Regions from separate parts of the Exiguobacterium sp. s150 genome, predicted to be linked through region 2. Evidence: predicted binding sites of a transcription regulator. Region 2 holds the regulator's gene; each other region holds the start of a gene.

Region 1 (5,102 bases), on a different contig from region 2:
GGTTCGGGTCTAATCGTTTATAAATCGAACTCAGACGTGCACCTTTAACGTTTAGCCGCAAATGTTCTGGGATACCTAGGTACCAAGCATTTTCACCAGGTGGAATATGCCCAAGCATTTCTACCACTTTAGCGTTGTGCCGAGTCAATTCATTATTCATTGCATCTTCTGGAATCGGAGGATTCAAAATTGCCTCACTTGCTGTTTTGACATTGTCGAGTGTGTTAAGTGGCGCGGGAACTTTAAATTTGATTCCTTGCTCTGCCAAATCTTTGCGAATCCCAACGATGATGATTCGGTGACGAGCCTGAGGGACCCCATAGAGTTCAAATTTATAGAGGTGAGGTGTCAATACATAGCCGCACTCTTCAAGCTCAGTCAAAATTTGAATGAAGGCTTTACCTTCGTTGGCACTTTGAAGACCACCTACGTTCTCAGCGACGAAAAACTTCGGTTGATACTCGTTCAGTACTTTGACCCCATAAGAGTAGAGAGGACCGAATGTCCCGTTCAAGCCTTGTTTCTCACCAACCTGGCTATAATCATTGCATGGGAACCCGAAAGCGAAGCAATCGATGTCACCCAGGACCGACTTGTCTCCAATTGGAAGTTGTTCGACGGGCCCATGGTGGACAGAATTATCTTCAATATCATCACAAATATTGAAACGGAATGTTTTGCAAGCTTGCTCGTCGTAGTCGTTTGACCATTCATGTACGATCCGATACTCCTCGTTTGTCTCTGGATGAATCACGTGTGCATTTTTCGCACCAAGAGAAAGGCCACCTGGACCATTAAAAAGTTCACCTTTTTTAAATATCATAATAAAACTCCTCACTTTCAATGCTTTCAAAAAAACGAAAGTATGTTCTTGCTTACTCATAAGCCTATTCTACATCTCTTTTTAACAAATAGCAGCCCTAAAGCTCAAATCGTAAAAAACTAAAATACAGATAGCCATCAAAGTAAAATCATTCAACATTGAATGATTTTACTTTGATGGCCTGTTGTAATCTGAATTTAGCAACAGATACCAAAGAGGGGGAGGAGCAGTTGAAAGATAAGCGTCTTAGAAACTTAAGAGAGTTATGTGAAATGTACCTCTGTTCGAGTTTTATTACAGAAGAAATCATAAGTGCGTTCAAGGAACATCTGGCACAAAAGGATATCAGAAGAATCCTATCGGAGAAGACAGGACGAGAACTCAACTCAATTTATCGAGATGAACGTGCCGGGAACGTCTTCAATGCGATCACGTTGATTCGATACTGGAAGGCCGCACTGGAGATGAAAGAAGAGCTAATGAATGGAACGATGTCTTCTTTCACAAAAAATAGTGATTCGTCAGATATCTCGATTCTCGAAATCGAAGAAATCATTAGGAAGTATGGGGAGACTATCGAATCGATATCTGAGCTCGATGGTGAGATTGAATTTGATGAGGCAGTCGAAAACCATTTCGATGTCATCTATCGAGTCGTCGAATATTATGACAAAAATCCATTGCCGGGGAACCGAATGGTCAAAAAGCAGTTATTGATTGAATTGAATGATCGACCAGACATACGAGAACGAAAAAATAAAATGAGAATTGAAAGGATGAAACAATATGGCTGAACGTAAAGTATGGTTTATCACACGACCGGAGAGAGATCCGCGTTTCCACGCGGAGGCTGTCACTGCATTGAAAGAGGCGACAGAAAATTTCACGAAGAAATGGGAAGGGAACCGAGAACTGCACAAGCATTATGAATCGGTCCTTGCAGCACATGGGTTAAAGCGTAACAACGTGAGCAATGACGGATCAGGTGGACGTACGTGGTGCGCGATGTTAAAGACATTCTCGTACTGTTACATCGATAAAGAGGGCTTTGTGAAACCGACGAAGGTCGGGAAGGCACTCGTAGATGGGATTAAAGAATATGAGAACGTGAAGAAGCAAATTCTCACGCTTCAAATTCCGAATGCCTACTTCATGGAAAAAGGATTCCGACCGAAATTCGAAGAAGGATTCCGTATTCGTCCAGCGCGCTTTTTGATCAAACTCGTACAACGTTCAGAGCTTGAGTACCGTCTATCTAAAGAAGAAATTACGTATTTTGTTTTGACTGCACAACAAGATTCACAGGAACAAGAGGTTGTCTCAAAAATCCTATCATTCCGAAAAGCGTCCCCAGAACAAAAAGAATCAATGAAGCAAGAGGTCGCGGTTCACTACGATCATCGGGCCCGGAATGACAAGGCCGCTCGCGATTACTATCAGGCCCATTCTGACGTTGCGCATACATTCATGTTGCTGTGTGAATATACGGGATTGGTTGAATATCAGAGAGGAACGTCGATTCTGAGAACAGAACCGACTTTAGTTGACACGGCGATGGAAAGTATCGCTTATTACGATTCGCGTTACCCGTTCAATACGCGTTACCTGATCTCGGTTGAACGGATGGCCCAGAACAGCGGTCTGGACGTCGACAGCTATAAATCAAATGAGTTTGGTGACATCAAACCGGCCAACAATTCGGTTAAAATGACAAAAAAAATTGAAACTGTCTTGAATAAAATCCCTAACCCTTTGGAATTGACACATGAAGAGCTTCTGTCTCATTTCGAGCCGGTCTTTGGGAAACGCGATGCATTGAAAGCCGTGAATGCCGTACAGGCTGGAAAAGAATCAATAAATCATCTTTCTGAAGATTTTGTAGAGAGATATCTAGGGAACATGACGCATAATGAATTTGAACGAACGACCACAGAAATCTTGAAGGCAATCGGTTTCGACACAATCTACCAACCTAAGATCCAGGGCAAGCAGACAGAAATCGAAATCTTGATTCGTTCAGGTTCCATTCATGGCATCATCGATACCAAACATTATCCGAATGGGTTTGGGTTAACCCAACAACTCGCGAATTACATGGCATCGGAGTACATTCAAAACTATATGACCTATGACGAAAGTAAGCTTGAGTTCTATGGGTATGTCACCTCTGGAGGTTTCACGGGCGAAAAAAAATTAGAGTCGATCACGTCGCTTGCGAAAAAATTAACAGGTGAAACGATTGAAGGGTTAATGATTACGCGTGAAGTGTTGATTGGTTTCCTAGACTATTGTTTGGAGAATCAAATACCTCGAGAAGAACGGGTCCGTCTATTTATTGAGAATGCTAAAAACAAAGGATTCAATGATTTGAAGCAATTCGTATAAATCAAGATATGAATCCAGTTGTATAAGTGAATCGAGTCGTGAAGGGAAGAGCACAGTCGCTCTTCCCTTTTATTTTGGAAAAGTCGAGGAGCGACACTTCGTTTCGTGACGCAGACTTCGAACAACCGCTAGGGCGTTAGTCCATCGACCGCTCCACATGGATGATCGCATCGAACGGTACATGAATGATCCCGTCTCGCTGATTGGCCAGTTCGACGGTCCGCTCCAAATAGTTCGTCCGGTGCACAAACCCCTTGAACCGTTTCATCTCCCGCTCCTCCACATATTTCACCTCGACCATATCCCCACTGAAAATTGCGTCATTCAGCACGTTTTCATAAACCGATAAGACCTGTTCATCGACATCTGGCATCTCAATCTTTTGGATTTCCTTATAATACTTCGTCAATAACGCCTTGTGCTCGGGCATAAGGAATGGGATCCATTTTAGCTCACCCCGGTCGCGATACATCGTCATCACAATTACCCCTTTCAATTTAACGAACGTTTGTTCTTATTTTATACCCCGTTTGTCTCATTTGAACAGCCTTTTTCGTGTTTGATGATCCGTGCGTCCTGTTTCCGTACTCTAGCTCGCTGGTCGTCGGTGCAAGGGACGTCAAAAAAATGACGCGCTCTTCGGCCCGTCTTCCTTCGCTTTTGGCTCAAAGCGAGGCTTTTCGCTCGTGGGCTACGGAAGCCTGGTCCTCCGTTTGCTCTACGCATTTTTTTGAGGCTCTCCCTGCGGTCGCCCTTGCACCGTCTCCCGACGCTCGCTTCGTTCCCGTCAACAGGACGCACAACGGTGTTCGTTCTGAGCACAGCTTATCCGAAAGGGGACAAACCAACATGGAACTATCCGCCATCATCGAGGTCATCCGTATCAAGCAAGAGGTTCGCGAGGAAATGGTCGCCCTCGAGCACGCCATCATCCACTCACCGGACAGCGCCCGACAAATCGGGTCATCGTTCATCGGGGACGACGACCGTGAAGTGTTCCTCGTCATCATGCTGAATACTAAAAATCGGGTCATCGGCGTCCACCGTGCGCACGTCGGGAGCGTCAACTCGAGCGTCGTCCACCCACGGGAGGTCTTCAAATGCGCCATCTTGAACAACGCCTCGTGCCTCATCGTCTGTCATCAACACCCGAGCGGGGACCCGACACCGAGCCGGGAAGACATCCTCGTCTCGGAACGGTTACATGAAGCGGGGGACCTCATCGGCATCCCGGTCCTCGACCATCTCATCCTCGGGTCGGACGAGTCATACGTCAGCATGAAACAGCGAGGTTACATGGGTTGAATGGAATGGAGTGGGGCCGGGGGACCGGTCCCGGTCCGTCTGGGAAGGGCAAGGACGAAAAACGTGCGTTTTTCTTTGATGAGACGGGCGACTCGCGTTGCTCTCGCCTGGATCCATAGAGCGGGATCCGGGAAAAGGATCGTTTTCGCATGACGAAAACGAGACGGTTCGTATGTGAAGATTGGACGTTATTTTGGTCTGTCTCGTAAGAAGAGTGTTTGATGAAATGGCAGAAGTGAAAAGCGCGCTTGTTTATTGAAAATGACTATGTTTTTTAAACAAGCCCTAGGGCTTGTTTGAAACAACACCAGGGCTTACGTGAAATAAGCCGAGATGTTGCTTACGTGGATGCGAGATATCATGAGGCTATCAACAGGAGAGGATGATTCAGATGGATAAATTCCAACTAGACCAACAGACGATGGACGAAATGACGGAGGTATTGCTACGCCGCCTACCGGATCGGTTAAACGTTAAGAACGGGGAATTTAAACTTGTGAGTATGGATATCCTATGTGATGTGAAAGAAGGGGAGTTATTGACAAGAAGCACAGTTTTTTTCACCACCAATACGCTTCGAACATATGGT
Region 2 (5,102 bases):
GCACGAAAGGACTCGTCACGTTTGACCAGACTAAACTCACAACTGCATTGTAACCGAAATGTCATGTTAACTTTCTTAACATCGCTTGACAGGAAAAGTGTCATGTATTATTCTCACAGTGTAAGACAGCAAAGGAGGAGTAAGGGATGGCCGATCAATTTCGTCGCTCCAACCCGTTGTTTCCGATTGGAATCGTCCAAGATTTAACGCAACTGACAGGTAGGCAGATTCGGTATTATGAAGAACAGGGTCTGATTTCGCCTAGTCGGACGGAATCGAAACGACGACTTTATTCCTTCAATGATGTCGAACGTCTACTCGCGATCAAGGACTTCATCGACCAAGGGTTCAACTTGGCGGCGATTCGCCACATGTTGGACAATGAAGAGCCGAAAGAGGCGGAAGCTTCCGCCGCACCGGCACCGGTCAGTGATGCGCCGAAAATCTCGGAAAAAGAATTGCATCAACTGTTAAAGACACAACTGCAAGAAGCCGGACGCTTCAATAAGACATCGCTCATCCAAGGTGAGCTTTCGCGCTTTTATCGCTGACGGCAACACATCAACCATTACACAATGTGAGAGGGGACATTTCACCATGGCCAGAAAAACGTTCACAAAAGAAGACATTAAACGGATCGCACAAGAAGAGGACGTACGCTTTATTCGTCTTCAATTCACAGACATCCTCGGAACAATCAAAAACGTCGAGGTGCCAATCAGCCAATTGGACAAAGCCCTCGACAACAAGATGATGTTCGACGGTTCTTCAATCGAAGGTTTCGTCCGCATCGAGGAGTCAGACATGTACCTTTATCCAGACCTTAACACGTGGGTTGTCTTCCCGTGGACAGATGGCAGCGGAAAAGTCGCCCGCTTGATTTGTGATATTTATAACCCAGACGGCACACCGTTCAGCGGTGACCCGCGCGGTACGCTCAAACGCAACCTTGAGCACATGCAAAAGCTTGGCTTCACGGCGTTCAACGTCGGTCCTGAGCCAGAGTTCTTCCTCTTCAAAAAGGATTTGAACGGTCAACCGACGCTCGAATTGAACGACCAAGGCGGCTACTTCGACTTGGCGCCGGTCGACCTCGGTGAGAACTGCCGTAAAGAGATCGTCATCGAGCTTGAGAACATGGGCTTTGAAATCGAAGCGTCACACCACGAAGTCGCACCAGGGCAACACGAGATCGACTTCAAATATGCGGATGCCGTGACGACAGCCGATAACATCCAAACGTTCAAGCTCGTCGTCAAGACGATTGCGGCGAAGTACGGTCTTCACGCGACATTCATGCCGAAGCCGCTCTTTGGCGTCAACGGTTCAGGGATGCACGCGAACATGTCGCTCTTCAAAGGCGACACGAACGTCTTCTACGATCCGAACGGCGAAATGGAGCTTTCAGACACGGCCCGCGCCTTCACGGCGGGAATCCTCGAGCACGCTCGTGCGTTCACGGCCATCTGTAACCCGACGGTCAACTCGTATAAGCGTCTCGTCCCAGGTTACGAAGCGCCTTGCTACGTAGCGTGGAGCGCCCGCAACCGTTCACCACTCGTTCGTGTCCCGGCGGCCCGTGGCCTCTCGACGCGTATCGAAGTACGTTCGGTCGACCCGGCGGCGAACCCGTACCTCGCGCTCTCGTCACTCTTGGCTTCAGGCCTCGACGGAATCGAGAAAGATTTGGTTGCTCCAAAACCGATCGACAGCAACATCTACGTGATGGACAAGCCTGAGCGTGTCGCGAACGGAATCGATGATCTTCCAGCGACGCTCTTCGACGCACTCGAAGTACTTCGTGGCGACAAAGTCGTCATGGACTCACTCGGCGAGCATATCGGCGAACACTTCCTCGAATTGAAAGAGATCGAGTGGGACATGTTCCGTATGCAAGTGACGGAGTGGGAACGCGATCAGTATATGACGCTCTACTAATCCAAGCAAAAAAGCGCTCGTGCCTTCTTCGGAAAGCACGGGCGCTTTTTTGCGCGTTTAAAAGGACGTCCCCGAGTGGAGACGTCCTGATTAGAACGCACGTTTGAAAAACGTGGACGTATAGTCGAGCGTCGTATGTAACGTCGTCGCGAACGTGAGCCCGAGGAAGAACGACAAGCCGAACTCGTCGAGCCAGGCGATCGCCGCCGTCTCGTACGGCGTGAACGTGAGCAGAATGACAAGCGGGAAGCCGAGATAGATGACGCGAATCAAGTCGCTCAGTACCGGTAAGTGCGAAAACAACGACCGGTGCGGTATGAGTTTCACGTAAGGCAACCAAAATCCACGGAGCGGCCCCCAACGGAAATAGGCGTCCGATTTCAAATCGAGGTCCGGGGAGAGCCAGAGCGTCCCGACGATCGCGCCGAGAAGGAGGGCGAGCGGGACATCGAGTTCAATAAAAGGCGTGGCAATCGCTAAAGCTCCGATTGCCACGAAATTCGTACGCGTATGCGTCTTACCACTCGCCATTAATGAATCGTCCGGTATACACCGATGACCTTCCCTAAAATCGACACGTTATCAAAATACATCGCCTCGAGCTCGTCGTTCTCTGGTTGTAGTCTGATTTTCGAAGCTTCTTTATAGATGCGTTTGACGGTCGCCTCGCCTTCGTCGGTCATCGCGACGACAATCTCTCCATTGTCGGCTGTGCTTTGTTGACGCACGAGCACCCGGTCTCCATCTAAGATTCCGGCGTTCACCATCGAATCTCCTGAGACAGAAAGCATGTAGACGTTATCGGCGCCGACCATGTGTGTCGGGAGCGGGAAATGTTCTTCCACGTTCTCGATTGCAGTGATCGGTGTACCGGCCGTGACTTTCCCGATGACCGGGACGTACGTGACGGCGTCGTGGTCTTCGATGACGACCGTGTCATCGCTCAAAATCTCGATTGCCCGCGGTTTCGTCTTGTCACGGCGGATAAGGCCGCGCTTTTCAAGACGGTCCAAATGACCGTGGACGGTCGAGCTTGATGCCAAACCGACGGCTTCGCCGATTTCACGGACCGAAGGCGGATAACCTTTGGCACGGACCTCGTCTTTTATAAAATCAAGTATCTGTTGTTGTCTTGCTGACATTTTTTTCAATGGAAGTCACCTCGATTATGTCGAATATCCTGCGAACGCATCCTATTCTTTATGGTCTAAGTTTAACATAGAACACATGAGCGCACAAACATTCGTTCGTTTTTTTAGCTTGACCGAACAGAAGTTCCTGTTTTATGATGAGAACAGATAAACGAACAAACGTTCTTGGGAACGTGTATTCCTATGATACGGAGGCGAAATATAATGAGAGATACAGTGAATGGAATCATCTTAGTCGGGATGTTGGTATTAGGGATGTTCGCATTTTATATGGTCGGCGAAATGAGACAAGTCGAGGTGGCGGCACCAGCCGTCGAAGACACGCGCAGTATCGAGGCGGAAGTCGCCAAGACGGAAGCGGAGACGCTTGAAGCGCGAATCATCGCTGAACGGGCTGAAAAGAATGAACGGAAGACGACCTGGTTCGCCTCGGAATAATCGTTTCTGTTTGCGAAACGACCCCGTTCCTGTGTATCGTAGAAAGGGAATGGAAAGAAAGGGAGTGACGAGATGCGAGTCGTCATTTATTGTCGCGTATCGACGAACAAGGCGGCGCAAGAGACGTCTCTCGATCGCCAAGTCGACGAATTGACGCGGATGGCGCGTCGGCTCGAGGCCGACGTCGTCGATGTCATCACCGAACAAGAGAGCGGATACGAAGTGAACCGTGGCGGGCTCCTCGACTTACTCGAACACGTATCCGCCTCGAACCTCGACGCCGTCCTCGTGACCGACGATAGCCGTCTCGGGCGAGGGAACGCTAAAATCGCGATTTTGCACACGCTCATGAAGCATGACGTTCGGCTCTTGACGATGCAATCACCAGACGAATATATCGTATCCGATGCCGAGAAGATGGTGCTCGAGATTGTGAGCGTCGTCGAGGAGTATCAGCGGAAAATCCATAACGCCAAAATCTCACGCGGGATGCGCCGGGCCGTCGCGAACGGGTTCAACCCACAGCGAAACATTCAGCACCACGACCAAGGCGGTCGGAGCCGCATCAAAGTGCCGATTGAGGAGATCGTCCAGCTACGCGAACGAGGCCTGACGTTCGCCGAAATCGCGGCCACGTTGCGCGGGTTCGGTTACGAAGTGTCGAAAGCGACCGTGAACCGGCGTTACCTCGAGCACGTCTCAGGATTGAAAACTTGATTCCTCGCCGCTGATTTTGTACAGTAGAAGAACAAATTCAGTAGAGAGGGGGCGAGCCTGATGCTAGCACCTGAACAGTTAGAACGAATCAATTTCCTCGCCAACAAAGCGAAGACAGACGGTCTGTCACAACAAGAGATGGACGAGCAACAAGCGCTTCGTCAGCAATATTTGAAAGCGTTCCGACAATCGTTCAAGTCCCAGATGATGGGCATGAAGGTGGTCGATCCGGAAGGAAACGACGTGACGCCACAAAAACTAAAAGAAGAGCAAGATCGACAACGCTCCGAGTGACTTCGAATGCACATCCTATTTCATATAGGATGTGCATGTTTGTTATACACGAACAAGGATAAGGTTCGACGATTGACGGGTAAACAAAGCGAAGGAAGTAAACGATTTCAATCAATGTGTTATACTAATTAATTAGTTGTGACACACGAATGAGTGTGCTAAAATATGACGGGTAGAAACTTTGTAACAACAGAGAGGATGAAATTAGTGGAAACAACTACTAAAGAATTATTAGCGATTAACTCGATTCGGACGCTCTCGATTGATGCGGTCCAAAAAGCGAACTCTGGTCACCCGGGTATGCCGATGGGTGCGGCTCCGATGGCGTTCACGCTTTGGACAGATAAGATGCGTCACAACCCGAAAAACCCGAACTGGTTCAACCGCGACCGGTTCGTGCTTTCAGCGGGACACGGTTCGATGCTCTTGTACTCGCTCCTTCACTTATCTGGTTACGACCTTTCACTCGACGATCTCAAATCGTTCCGTCAAATGGATTCGAAGACGCCTGGACACCCAGAGTACCGTCACACGGCCGGTGTCGACGCGACGACTGGACCGCTC
Region 3 (5,102 bases), on a different contig from region 2:
TTTCGCATGATAGCGGAACACGTACTCGTCCTCTTTCGGGATCCCCATCTCGTCATCGAACACGAGCGTCAGCTGGCGCTCCCCTTCGGCTTTGTTCGTCTCAATCTGTTTACGTTTACGAAATCCTAACATCACGCTTCCTCCTCTACCGGCGCCGCGAAGTAGCGGTCGAGCTGGCATACTTCCATCGTCACGTCACGCGCGATGTTCACATACGTCTGTTCGAAGATCTCGAGACCTTCTTTTCCGAATTGACGGCCCGGGTCTTCCTGCGCGTAGCTGCGAAGGCCAATCCCTTCTTTCAATCCGCTCATCATCGTCAAGTGATCCGTCCATTTCATGTCGAGGGCACGGAGGAGCGACTCTTTGACGAAGTGGACGACCTCGTCGCCTTCAAGGCGTGTCTCGGCCGTCGCGATGATCTCATCCGTGAAGCCTTTGAGCTCGGCTTTCAGTTCGAACGTATCGGCGACCGCGTCCGACCAGACCGGCTCGCGCATCGTCAAGTAACGGAGATCGGCCTTCAACTCGTCGATCGGCCATTCTTCCGGGACGAGCTCGTCCGTCACATGCATATCGATGCTGTTCTCGATGGCGAGGCGCATCATGCCGAGGACGTTCTTCTTGATCGCGTCCGCATCGGCGTTGACGGCCTGGTCGCGAATGGTGTAGACGATGTTGCGCTGCTCGTTCAAGACGTCATCGAGCTTGAACAAGTAGTCACGAATCGAGACACCGATTCCTTCAATCGTCGTCTGCGCGTATTCGATGATGTCGGCCGCCTCTTTCGCAGAGACTTCGCCATGCGCATCCGGCTTCAACTTCTTCTCGATGCGCTCCAGTTTTTGAATCGCATACCGTTTGACGATCTCGTCTTCGAGCGAAACGAAGAACTGGGTCGCGCCCGGGTCGCCTTGACGGCCCGAACGTCCGCGGAGCTGGTTGTCGACACGTTGCGACTCGTGGCGCTCCGTCCCGACGACGAACAGACCGCCCGCCTCTTTCGATTTCGCGTCGAGCATGATGTCCGTCCCACGTCCGGCCATGTTCGTCGCGATCGTCACTTTGCCGTACTGCCCGGCTTCGGCGATGATGTCCGCTTCTTGCGTCACCGTCTTCGCGTTCAATACCTCGTGTTTGATGCGTTTCTTCGACAGATGCTTGCTGATCGCTTCCGATTGGGCGATTGACGTCGTGCCGATCAACACCGGGCGTCCCGTCGCATGGAGCTCGACGACTTTCTCCGTCACGGCCGCGTACTTCTGCTCGATCGTCATGAAGATGCGGTCCGGATGGTCTTTGCGGAGGCGCGGTCGGTTCGTCGGCACTTGGACGACGTCCATGTTGTACGTCTTCAAGAACTCTTGGCGTGACGTCTGCGCCGTCCCCGTCATCCCGCCGATGAGCGGATACATCCGGAAATAGTGCTGAATCGTGATTTCCGCCGTCGTCTTGTTCTCCTCGGTGATCGTGACGCCTTCTTTCGCCTCGAGCGCCTGATGGAGCCCTTCTGATAGACTGCGGCCTTCCATGATGCGTCCCGTGAACAAGTCGATCAGCTCGATCTTGTCTTCTTTGACGATATAGTCGACGTCGAGCTCGAACAAGACGTTCGCCCGGAGCGCCTGCACGAGGTAATGGTACAACACTTGATGCTCGGCGCTGAACAAGTTGTCGATGGCAAACATGTCTTCAATCTTCAAGATGCCCGACTCCGTGAACGCCGTCGATTTCGACTCGAGGTCGACCTCGTAGTCGGCTTCGTCGAACTCGGTGACGACGCGTTGCGCGAGCGCCTTCAAGCGGATGTGTGAGCGGTCTTTTTGGGCGATGATGAGCGGCGTCTTCGCCTCGTCAATCAAGATGCTGTCGACTTCATCGATGATGGCGAAATGGAACGGGCGCTGGACGCGCTCTTCCGGTGCACCGACCAAGTGGTCACGCAAGTAGTCGAACCCGAACTCGGTCCCGACGCCGTACGTGATGTCGGCCTGATACGCCTCACGCTTCGCGTCCGGCTCCATTTCCGGCACGTTCAACCCGACCGTGAGGCCAAGGAAGTCATGGATCTGTCCGATTTGGTTCGCGTCACGCGTCGCGAGGTATTCGTTCACGGTGATGACGTGGACGCCTTTTCCTTCGAGCGCCTTGACGTAACTCGGGAGCGCCGCGACGAGCGTCTTCCCTTCCCCGGTCGGCATCTCCGAGATGTTTCCTTCAAGGAGGGCAAAGCCACCGATGAGCTGGACGTCATAGTGACGCATGCCTAAGACGCGCACGGCCGCCTCACGGACGAGGGCGAACCCTTCTTCGGCGATGTCGTCGACTTTCGCCCCGTCCGCGATTCGTTGTTTCAATGTATCGGTATAGGTCCGCATCTCGTCGTCCGAGAGGGCTTGGATTGTTTGTTCTAAGTCGTTGATGCGTGCGACGCGTCGTTCGTACCCTTTCAAGCGCCGGCTTTGATCATTCGTCAATTGTTTTACAAATTGGATCACGTTATAGCCTCCATCTATCTCACATTCGTCAATTCCATACCCGTCTATTATAGCGAAAACTGGACCATTTCGGAGACTTTTTTACGAAATCTTCCTAAAAGATGGTTTTTGATTTATGAAATTCATATAAAAATTGGGTAATTTTCAAAAAGTGTTTACAAATTTATTTTCAAATTAGTATTTGAGACGGGATGAGACCGTGTTACGATGAAAAAAACAGAACATTTGTTCGTAAAAGGAGTGATGACGATGCGACGTCGGATTTTTTGTATCGACAGCGTCTCCTTCTACGCGAGCTGCGAGTGTGCCGCTCGCAACCTGAACCCGTACAAGACAAAGCTCGTCGTGCTGTCGAACCTCGAGGACAGCGGCGCGCTCGTCCTCGCCGCGACGCCGCCGATGAAACGGCTCGGCATCAAGACCGGGTCGAGGCGGTTTCACATCGACCGCTTGCCTTGGCAGGACCGGAAACACGTCCTCTACGCCGAGGCGCGGATGAGCCATTACTTGAACGTTTCCGTGCAAATCGTCCACATCCTGCACCAGTTCGCGCCGCCCGAAGCGATTCGCGTCTACTCGATTGACGAGACGCTCGTCGATTTGACCGGCACCGAGCGGCTGTTCGGGAATGACGAGCACGTCGCCCGCCTCATCCGCTCGACCGTCTTCCGCTATACGGGCATCCCGGTCACGATCGGCATCGGGCCGAACAACGTCCTCGCCAAGCTCGTCCTCGATTTGCACGGGAAGAAGACGGGTGTCGCCCGGTGCCTCCTCCACGATGTCGAAAAGATGATCCATCCGGCCCCGATTGAAAAGATGTGGGGCGTCGGGGCGAAGATGGCCGTCCACTTGCAACGGCTCGGCATCTTCACGATCGGGGACCTCGCTCACTATCCGCTCGACGTGTTGCACGAGAAATTCGGCGTCATCGGCGCCGAGCTGTGGCATCACGCCTGGGGCATCGACGAGTCCCCGACGATTCTGCCCCCGAGCTCGTTGTTCGGGGCGCAGCGGCAACGACCGCGCACGATTGGACACGGTATCACGCTCATGAAAGATTACACGACCTACGCCTCGATTCGGCTCGTCTTGCAGGCGATTGCCGTCGAGGTCGGGATGCGCACTCGGCAAGCCGGGCTCGTCGGTGGGAGTGTCCATCTCGGCGTGCGCTATACGCGGACGAGTGAACGGCGCGGCTTCAGTAAACAAAAAAAGCTCGACCGCTTCACGGCGGACGAGCAGGACTTCTTGCCGGTCTTGTTGACGCTCTTCCTCGACAGTTGGGACGAGACCGAGGCCGTCCGCTACGTCTCGGTCGCCCTCGGCAAGCTCGAGCCACGGAGCGACCACGTCCAGCTCTCGTTCTTCGAGGACGAATGGGCGAAAGCAAGGCGATACGATTTCCTCGACCTCGTCGACCAATTGAACGTCCGGTTCGGACGCGGGACGATTCGACCGGCGTCGAGCTTATTAAAAGACAGTCCGCTCCGCACCCGTCAGCGGTTGATTGGCGGACATAAACAAGGAGGCGATTCACGATGAGCAAGACCCGTTACAAAGACCGGGGCGAGCTGAAATGGATCCCGTTTCTCATGCCCGAACATGTGGCGCTGTTGAAGCGCTACTATGCCCAAATCCAAAAGATTGAGCTACCCGATTTAGATGAGCAGCTCCTCTATCTCTGGCAGACCGAGCTCGAACGTGCCATTCGGGAAGGCGACGCCGTCGAGGTGACCGTCTTCGAGGACGGGGCGACGCGTTCGATGCGCGGGTACGTCCATGCTATCTATTACGCGGAGCGTGAAGTCGAGCTGTTCGACGGGGCGGTGCAGCGGATTCCGTTCGCGAACATCTTGTCCGTTCGTTAGAATGCTTGGCGTCACGACGGCCAAAAGACGCATCGCGATGGATGCGTCTTCGTTAATTCGTCGGTGCCTCGACGACTTGATCTCCCTCATCCGCATCTTCCCCAAGCAGACGGACGTGACGGCCGAACAGCCACATGACGACGAGGTGGGCTTTCGCCTGCGTCTTCGTATAGAACCACCACGGCAGCGCCGGCACGAACTCGTGGATGGCGACGAGCCCTTCGTCCGACTCCGGGAGCCGTCTGAACTCGAGTCGGCCCGTCTTGTCGTCCTCGGTCAGCTTCGTGAACAGACCACCATCAATCTCGTACGAGGCCATATCGTCCGTCGCCTCGTCTTCGAGTGACAAATGGAGCGCGACGAGTGAGGGACGGAGGAGCGCAATCTCCCAATCATCGTCTTCTTTCGTCGTCTGGATGAGCGGATACGCGAGCCGGCCGAGCCACTCGAAATACGTGTCGGCCATCCATAGCGCCGATTTGTTCTCGGGCAGGCCAAACCGTTGAATCGAGCGGACGGTATACTGTTGCGGTGCTTTTTTCTTCTTGCCGCCACCCGACTTCTGTTTCTCTTCTTCTTCGAGCGCATGCTCGACCGCTTCCTTGAACGGAATCTCCCCTTGTTTGACGCCGGTTGTGTCTTTCGCGACCATGGCGTGGCCCATGCTCTCGACGAGCGGATAGACGGTGTCTTTCGGTTCACCCGTCACGGCCATGACCCACAAGCGGGACAG

What was found. Region 2 encodes LexA, which represses DNA repair genes until DNA is damaged. Its sites were predicted from a motif close to CGAACATATGTTCG; they were not measured.
Region 1: a site for LexA is predicted at 3,710-3,723, ahead of KNP76_RS14705 (YolD-like family protein). Genes of this name have one in related genera too.
Region 3: a site for LexA is predicted at 2,717-2,730, ahead of KNP76_RS02285 (Y-family DNA polymerase). Genes of this name have one in related genera too.

What each region holds. Positions count from the first base shown of each region.
Region 1 is NZ_JACSMC010000045.1:10,026-15,127, forward strand. It holds gene KNP76_RS14690 (DNA cytosine methyltransferase) at 1-823, opposite strand, end outside; gene KNP76_RS14695 (hypothetical protein) at 1,054-1,617, shown strand; gene KNP76_RS14700 (AlwI family type II restriction endonuclease) at 1,610-3,208, shown strand; gene KNP76_RS14705 (YolD-like family protein) at 3,345-3,686, opposite strand; gene KNP76_RS14710 (JAB domain-containing protein) at 4,058-4,513, shown strand.
Region 2 is NZ_JACSMC010000005.1:97,518-102,619, forward strand. It holds gene KNP76_RS04715 (methionine gamma-lyase family protein) at 1-53, shown strand, start outside; gene KNP76_RS04720 (MerR family transcriptional regulator) at 147-551, shown strand; gene glnA (type I glutamate--ammonia ligase) at 598-1,938, shown strand; gene KNP76_RS04730 (metal-binding protein) at 2,029-2,469, opposite strand; gene lexA (transcriptional repressor LexA) at 2,469-3,089, opposite strand; gene KNP76_RS04740 (hypothetical protein) at 3,294-3,527, shown strand; gene KNP76_RS04745 (YneB family resolvase-like protein) at 3,600-4,244, shown strand; gene KNP76_RS04750 (DUF896 domain-containing protein) at 4,305-4,538, shown strand; gene tkt (transketolase) at 4,737-5,102, shown strand, end outside.
Region 3 is NZ_JACSMC010000002.1:130,186-135,287, reverse strand. It holds gene KNP76_RS02295 (SLAP domain-containing protein) at 1-132, opposite strand, end outside; gene secA2 (accessory Sec system translocase SecA2) at 132-2,498, opposite strand; gene KNP76_RS02285 (Y-family DNA polymerase) at 2,748-4,043, shown strand; gene KNP76_RS02280 (YolD-like family protein) at 4,040-4,369, shown strand; gene KNP76_RS02275 (NAD(P)H-binding protein) at 4,422-5,102, opposite strand, start outside.